Regions from separate parts of the Exiguobacterium sp. AB2 genome, predicted to be linked through region 1. Evidence: a T-box and tRNA genes for the amino acid it is inferred to sense, from the RefSeq annotation. Region 1 holds a T-box; the other holds one or more tRNA genes.
What was found. The T-box of region 1 lies ahead of argS (arginine--tRNA ligase). A T-box ahead of a tRNA ligase gene usually reads a tRNA of that ligase, here a tRNA-Arg.
Positions count from the first base shown of each region.

Region 2: it encodes a tRNA-Arg, which carries the amino acid that the T-box ahead of argS (arginine--tRNA ligase) is inferred to sense. The anticodon was not compared.

Region 1 covers NZ_JNAA01000013.1:6,458-10,694, reverse strand. Annotated here, with positions in the region: gene DI14_RS01480 (GGDEF domain-containing protein) at 1-1,097, opposite strand, end outside; T-box leader at 1,252-1,465, shown strand; gene argS (arginine--tRNA ligase) at 1,518-3,200, shown strand; gene DI14_RS01470 (metallophosphoesterase) at 3,240-3,818, opposite strand; gene DI14_RS01465 (YajQ family cyclic di-GMP-binding protein) at 3,815-4,237, opposite strand, start outside.
Region 2 covers NZ_JNAA01000109.1:135,827-140,063, reverse strand. Annotated here, with positions in the region: gene racE (glutamate racemase) at 1-674, shown strand, start outside; gene rph (ribonuclease PH) at 667-1,416, shown strand; gene DI14_RS14340 (XTP/dITP diphosphatase) at 1,413-2,003, shown strand; gene DI14_RS14335 (metallophosphoesterase family protein) at 2,009-2,521, shown strand; tRNA gene DI14_RS14330 (tRNA-Arg) at 2,581-2,654, shown strand; gene DI14_RS14325 (hypothetical protein) at 2,780-3,682, shown strand; gene tig (trigger factor) at 3,771-4,237, shown strand, end outside.

The DNA of each region.
Region 1 (4,237 bases):
TGAATGATGGGCGGATAGCCATAGACGTGCTCGCCGGTCATGACGAGCCACGTGCGGATGCCTTCGATTTCCTCGGAACGGACCGAGATGAAGCTATGATAGTCTTCATCGAACTCGTTCGATAACGGGGCGTCCCATTCAAAGCGCATCTCATACTCGACCGAAGCTTCGTTCGGATAGGTTGCATCGAGTAAATCAAAGACGACGTGGCGATCGATCGGCTGGCGCGTCTTTAAATCAAAGTAAAGTGTGCGGTCGAACAGTTTGAACTCGACGAACCCTTCGTCGTACTCGTTGAGTCGTTCACATTGACTGAGGAACACCTCAATCGCTTGCGCCTCGCTTTGTGACAACGACACGGCTTCTTTTGCCTCATCATATTGTTCAATCAACGATTTGAAGGCGTCTTGCCGACCTTTCTGGATGATGAGCCGCTTAATAAAGAAGGTGAGTGCGGCGGCGATACTGCTGACGACAAGCAAGTTCGTCTCACGGAAGAGCGAGGCTGCTAAAATGAAGACGAGACTGACGATATACGTGTAAAACGCGATGTTTAGAAAGTCGCGGACCGGGATATCGACACGGAACCACCAACCGACTTGATACTTTTGTACGACCGTGTTTAAGATGATGGCCACAATCAAGCCGGCAAGCGGCAGAAACGAATCTTGGGAATAAAAACCGAGACCGGTCACACCACCGAGTGCCAAGTAGACGCTGGCCGGGATGGCGATTTCCAAAAACGACGTGATGGCGTTCCACGGATACGTAAAACGGAACCGTCGAAGCGCGACGCGCGGTTTCAAGTTGACGAACTGGAAGACGAGTAGTCCAATCTGATTGACGAACAGCGCTGTCTCAAAATCAAAGAATAAAAAAATAATTAAGACGATACTTTCTGAAAATGTAAAGTAGACGCCTTTCCGTTCAATGGAGTCCATTTGAAAAGTAATGACGAGCAACGCAATCAAGATGAACGGTAACGGCTCGATGGCCGGCATGTTTAATACGCCTGTAGCGAACAAGATGAGCGTCAAACTGAATAGCATACTCCAAATACTCCAACCGAGGACGGACATCTTGCGGAAATGGTTCATGGTTCCCTCCTATGTGGGAAAAATTCAATTATGTATGGTAGAAGATTCGGCACAATCACGCCCGAGTCCTGCCTATCCACCATAATGGCGGAATTCTAGCATTGAGTCTATATGAAATATCCTCTATAATGAAATTGCTTTTCAACCACATAGACGAAAGTCGATGAAAAAGAGAGTAACGATCGTCGAGTCAACAAAGCGACCTAGGGATTGGTGAGAGCCTAGGCTGACAGACATCGCGAAACGCACTTTTGAGATGCTACCCGAACCTTGAGTAGGCGTAGCCGGGGGACCCCCGTTATCACCGATAAAGCGGTCTGCGTCATGCAGGCAAGAAGAGTGGTACCGCGGGCCATCCCGTCTCTTTGCATCTGTGCAAAGGGCGTTTTTTTTATGAACAAATGATAAGGAGGAATTAGAATGAGTTATGAACGCAAATATGCGGAAGCCTTGTCCCGTGTCATCGGGGACGAGTTGACGCTCGACCAGATTGAAGCATTGATTGAAAAACCGAAACATGAGGCACACGGGGACCTTGCTTTCCCGTGTTTCCAACTTGCGAAAGCCTATCGTAAAGCACCGGTCATGATCGCGACGGATATCGCAAACGACTTGAACGATGAGTTGTTCACGAAAGTCGAGGCGGCCGGCCCGTATGTGAACGTCTTCTTGAGCCGTGACGTCGTCTCACAAGAAATCATCAACACGGTGCTCGATGAACAAGCGGACTATGCGACGCATGCGACACGCAACGAGACAATCGTCACCGATTTCTCGTCACCGAACATCGCCAAACCGTTCTCGATGGGACACCTTCGTTCAACGGTGATCGGGAATGCCATCAACCAAATCGCCCGTAAAAACGGCTATGACGTCGTCGGCATCAACCACCTCGGAGATTGGGGCACACAGTTCGGTAAACTGATGGTCGCCTATAAAAAATGGGGCGACGAGGAAGCGGTCCGGGCACATCCGATTGCTGAGCTCTTGAAGCTCTACGTCCATTTCCACGAAGAAGCGAAGACTCAACCGGAACTTGAAGATGAGGGCCGTGCGTGGTTCAAGAAACTTGAAGACGGCAACGAGGAAGCGACTGAGCTGTGGACGTGGTTCCGTGACGAATCACTCAAAGAGTTCCAAAAAGTATACGACCTCCTCGGTGTCGAATTCGACAGCTTTAGCGGGGAAGCGTTCTATAACGACAAGATGGATCGTGTTGTCGCCATGCTCGAAGAGAAAAACCTTCTCGTCGAAAGTGAAGGGGCGATGGTCGTCTCGCTTGAAGATGAGAACTTGCCACCATGTTTGATTAAAAAGAAAGACGGCGCGACGCTCTATGCGACACGCGACTTGGCAGCTGCCGTCTATCGTCATGAGACGTACAACTTCGTCCAAGCGAACTACGTCGTCGGCGGTGAGCAGGCGCTTCACTTCAAGCAGCTGTTCTCGGTTCTTCGTAAACTCGGCTACGACTTCGTCGACGGTATGCACCACGTGCCGTTCGGCTTGATTTTGCAAGAAGGGAAAAAGATGTCGACACGTAAAGGTCGCATCGTCTTGCTCGAGGAAGTGCTCAAAGAAGCAATCGAGAAAGCACAAGCGAACATCGCTCAGAAGAACCCGGAACTTGCGAACGCGGACGACGTGGCACGCATGGTCGGTGTCGGCGCGGTCATCTTCCACGATTTGAAGAATGAACGCATCAACAACATCGAGTTCGACCTCGATAGCATGCTCAAGTTTGAAGGGGAGACAGGTCCGTACGTGCAGTACACGAACGCACGCGCGAACTCACTTCTTCGTAAAGGGAATTACGACGGCTCGGCTTTCACCGGTGCAGACGACGATTACACATGGGGTGTCGTGACGATGCTCAACGCGTTCCCACACGTCATCACACGCGCCCACGAGCGTCGTGAGCCGTCAATCATCAGCCGCTACGTTCTCGATTTGGCACAAGCGTTCAACAAGTATTACGGCCACGTCCGTGTCCTCGAAGAAGACGCCGGCAAACAGTCGCGTCTCGCCCTCGTTAAAGCGGTGACAATCGTCTTGACAGAAGGACTCCGTTTGATTGGTGTTCAAGCTCCAGAGGAAATGTAAGCACGACAAAAGGGACCTGTTTTTTTAAGGTCCCTTTTCTTATGCCTTCATCCGTGTCGCGGTTCGTGCTTCGGTATCGTACAAACACCATTCCCGGTCGAAGATGACCGCGCCGACGTTGATCACGTAGCGTTTCTTTTTCAATTTGAACGGCGTCCCAATCTCCCAAGGCAACGAGCGACCTTTTCGGTAAATGCCGGGGATATGACTGTGCCCGATAAAGACGAGCGGATACTTGCCTTTGTCGACGATTGGCTCCCAGTCCTCGTTCCACTTCACTTGATGGCCATGCAAAAACAATGCCTCATCGAGCGTCGTCTGTTCCGGTAAGAGCGCGATGCGCGTCTTGATCGGGTGCGCCACGACGAGGACTTCATCGATTCGTTCCTCTTGATTGCCACGCAGGCTCGGGAACGTGAGGAGCGCCTCATAGTCCGGGTCGTACGTGACGACATCTGCCACGTCATGGAAGCGTTCATTCCGCCGCTTTTTGCCGATATGGCACTCGTATAAGTCGCCGAGACAGAGAATGTGTTCGGTCTCGCGCCGGATGGATTCGAGGACGGCTTTCAAATCAGCGAACGAACCGTGTGGGTCACTGATGATGGCGAGTTTCATCGGTAATTCGTGAACTGGGCGTCGACCGACAACTCGAGGTCGCGAACGAGTTGCATGACGGCCTGCAGGTCATCGCGCGACTTGCCCGTGACGCGGATTTGGTCGTCTTGAATTTGTGACTTCACTTTCAGTTTCGATTCTTTAATGGCGTTGTTGATTTTCTTCGCGTCATCTTTGTCGATCCCACTCTTCAATTTCACGCGTTGACGGACGGTGCCGCCGAGGGCGCGCTCGACTTTTTGATAGTCGAGGTTTTTCGTTGGGACGCCACGTTTAATCATCTTCGTGATGAGGACGTCTTTTAATTGCTCGAGTTTGTAGTCATCATCGGAGACGAGGACGAGGTCACCGTTTTCAAGTGACATCTCACTCTTTGACCCTTTGAAGTCGTAGCGGTTCAAAATTTCTTTCTCCGCAAT
Region 2 (4,237 bases), on a different contig from region 1:
GCCCGCACGACGAGATTGAAGCCTATACATGGGAACTGATTGAGTTCCTGCTCAGCAAGAACGTGAAGATGATCGTCATCGCCTGCAACACGGCGACGGCCGTCGTCTTGAAGGAAGCGCGTAAACGTCTCCATATCCCGGTCATCGGTGTCATCGACCCGGGTGCCCGGGCCGCCGTCAAAGGCACGCGCAATAAACATATCGGCGTCATCGGAACGAAGATGACGGTCGAAAGCAACTCGTACGAGACGGCCCTCCGTCACGTGGCGGGCGAGGTCGACGTCTATTCGCTCGCCTGTCCGCCGTTCGTTCCGCTCGTCGAAGCGGGCGAGCTCGAGGGGGAGCGCGTCCGAACGATCGTCGAAGAGACGCTTCGTCCGCTCCAGCCGTCCGAGATGGATACGCTCATCCTCGGTTGCACGCACTACCCGCTCCTCGCGCCCGTCATTCAAGACGTCGTCGGGCCGGACGTGCACCTCATCTCGTCTGGTGACGAGACGGCGCTCGAAGTGGCGGCCATCCTCGATTTCCAAGAACTCGAGAACGACCTCGATACGGTCCCGACGCATCAGTTTTATGCGACGGGGGACGTCGACATGTTCAACCGGCTCGCGACCGAATGGCTCGGTCTATCCGTCACGGCGGAGAAAGTAGAGGTGTCCCTCAATGCGTAGTGAACGAAAATATGATGAATTGCGTGACGTCGAAATCATTCCGCACGTCAATAAGCACGCCGAAGGCTCGGTCCTCATCTCAATTGGAGACACGAAAGTCATCTGTACGGCGACGGTCGAAGAGCGTGTCCCGAATTTCTTGCGCGGCAAGAAACAAGGGTGGATCAACGCCGAGTATGCGATGTTGCCTCGGGCGACGGGAGACCGGACCGTCCGGGAAGTCGTGCGCGGCAAACAGTCAGGGCGGACGATGGAAATCCAGCGGCTCATCGGCCGTAGCCTCCGTTCGGTCGTCGATTTGGAACGGCTCGGGGAACGCACGATTTGGATTGACTGCGACGTCATCCAAGCCGACGGCGGGACGCGGACCGCTTCCATCACGGGCGGATTTTGTGCGCTCGTCCTCGCGGTCGACGCGCTCATCCGCCAAGGGAAACTGACGGACACGCCGATCAAGGAAGGCGTCGCCGCCATCTCGGTCGGACGGACCGATGCGCTCGTGCTCGACTTGGACTATGAAGAGGATGCAGCGGCCGAGGTCGATATGAACGTCGTCATGACGGCGAGCGGACGCTTCGTCGAAGTGCAAGGCACCGGTGAAGAAGCGACGTTCACCCTACAAGAGATGAACGAGCTGCTTCAACTCGCACAAGGCGGGATTGAGCAGCTGTTCAAAACGGCAGAAGCCGCCCTCGGTGCCTCATGGTGGTACGTCGGCGAACAGATGGAGGAAACGACATGAAGTTGATTGTGGCAACACATAACCCAGGAAAAGTGAAAGAGTTGGAGGCGATGTTGACGCCGCTCGGGTTCGAGGTCGAGTCGCTCTTAGACTACCCCGACGCGCCGGAGACGGACGAGACCGGTACGACGTTCGAAGCGAACGCTGAACTGAAGGCGACGGAAGCGGCACGTTATTTCGGACAGGCGGTCCTCGCGGACGATTCAGGACTTGAAGTCGATGCGCTCGACGGGGCACCGGGGATTTACTCGGCCCGCTTCGCCGGACCGGAGAAATCCGATGCGGCCAACAACGCACTGTTGTTAGAGAAATTGAACGGGGCGACCGATCGTACGGCTCGCTTCGTCTGTGCCCTTTGCCTAGCGAAACCGTCGGGCGAGACGTTGACGGTACGCGGGACGCTCGAAGGGACGATCGGCTATGCACCGCATGGCGAGAACGGTTTCGGGTACGACCCGCTCTTCATCGTCCCGTCGCTCCATAAGACGGCGGCGGAACTCGAGCGGGACGAGAAGGCGGCGGTCAGTCACCGCGGTCAAGCGTTACGGAAGTTGGAGGCAGAAATCATTTCGTTCATGGAAGGGTGAGCCGTATGCGTTTTCTAATTGTCAGTGACAGTCACGGATTGACAGAAGAACTATTGAGCATCTTCAACCGGCACGAACAAGAGATTGATGACGCGTTCCATTGCGGGGACTCGCAGCTCGCACTCGTCGATGAGCACTTGCTCCCGTATCGGACCGTACGCGGCAACTGCGATTTCGGTGGCGACTTTCCGCTCGAACGCGTCGAGGCGACGCCGGCCGGGACGATTCTCATCGTCCACGGTCATCACCATGACGTGAAGTACGACTTGAACCGATTGCGCTACCGGGCCGAGGAGGTCGGGGCGAGCGTCGTCTTGTTCGGCCACTCCCACGTCGCCGGGGCGTTGATTGAGGACGGGATTGTATACATCAACCCGGGTTCGATTCGGATGCCGCGCGGTCGCAGTGAGAAGACGTATGCGCTCCTCGACCTTGAGAACGGAGCGGCCTCGGTCCGGTTCTATCAATCGGAAGACGGCTCGGCTGTACCGGACCTCGACGTGAGCGGAAAGCTGTGACGGAATGAAAAGAAGGAATTGACAGCAAACCATTTTTCTATTATAGTTTTCTTGTCAATGTCCCAATAGCTCAGCTGGATAGAGCAACGCCCTTCTAAGGCGTCGGTCGGGGGTTCGAATCCCTCTTGGGACACTTCCATTTAAAATAGAGATAGCCTCCACGGGGGCTGTCTCTTTTTTCGTTTTTCATGGGAATGATTTGACATTCCACTCGATCCTAAGGAAGATGGAGAAGAGTGGAAGAAAGGGTGTGGGGAGATGGATCAAAACCAGCAGTATCCGTTTCCGGGGAACTGGACACGACTTCAAAAGATGGTGAAAGAAGCCGACATGGCCGGGGAGCGGCAACGCATCGAACCGATTCTATGGGAATGGTATGAACAGTTAAGCGGTGACGTCTACTTGTTCATGGAAATCTTTCAATGTCTGATGGAACGTCCGGACGAGCCGGAGACGCTCGAACGACTCGAGGAGCTCGTCACGACGCAGATGGAGACGTCGGAGCGGCCGGAGACGTGCGGCCTTCAAATCGCCCAATATTACATAATGCGCGATCAACCGTTCGAGGCGGCCCATTGGATTGAAAAATATTTGAGTGTCCAAGACGGCGACAACGTCAACACGCAGGCGTATCAAGTGCTTCAAGTGTTGAAACTGACGGAGTTCCCGGCGGCGATCGCGAAGTTGAAGCGGACGCTCCATCAAGGGAGCACGGCCGAGCAGATCGAGATGCTCGCACACGTTCATTTCAATATCGACGACGTGCTTGATAACGTGTTGAAGGCGTACCTCCTCGAGGACCGGCCGAAAGTGATTAAAGTGATGGTGCTCGAGCGGGCAATCGCGGAACTTGAGACGATTGAATGGACCGACCGTGGGGAACGATACGTGTATGACCGTACCGAGGCGAGCACGTTCGCGCGCGAATGGGGCTTCACGTATGGTGATTTGCAAAAACGGTTTTATGGGGACGAGATCGCGACGCAGCTGTCGACGAACTATTGTTACGTCCATTACCCGTTCGTGCCCCATCTCGCCGATGAGCTCGAACCGGCCATCGTCGAGGCGAAACGGGCGATGTTGAACGCGATGGAAGCGAACGGTCTTGCCGGGGAAATACTTGAGGCGGACGCCTCGTTCACACGGTCACTCCTCGACTAAATCGTTGTGTGCTCGTGTCGGATTTATGCTATAATACGGATTGTTGTACATTCTTGTACGTATAAACGAATTGTTGGAGGGACTTAGCATGACAGCAAAATGGGAAAAAACATCAGGTAGCCAAGGCGTACTCACGTACGAAGCACCTGCAGAAGCTTTTGATAAAGCAGTCGACGCAGCATTCAAAGACGTCGTCAAATCATTGAACGTGCCTGGCTTCCGTAAAGGGAAATTGCCACGCCCAATGTTCAACAAAATGTACGGGGAAGAGGCGCTCTACCAAGACGCACTCGACATCCTCTACCGTGACACGGTTCAATCTGCAGTCGAAGAAGCTGGTTTCGAACCAATCGCACTCGAAAACATCGATGTAGACGGCACGCTCGAAAAAGGCAAGCCTGTAACGTTCAAAGTAACGTTCGTTGTTGAGCCTGAAGCTGAGCTTGGCGAATACAAAGGTCTCGAGTACGAAGCTGTTGAAACAACAGTCACTGACGAAGAAGTCACAGCAGAACTTGACGCGCTTCAACAGCAAGGCGCTGAGCTTGCTGTTAA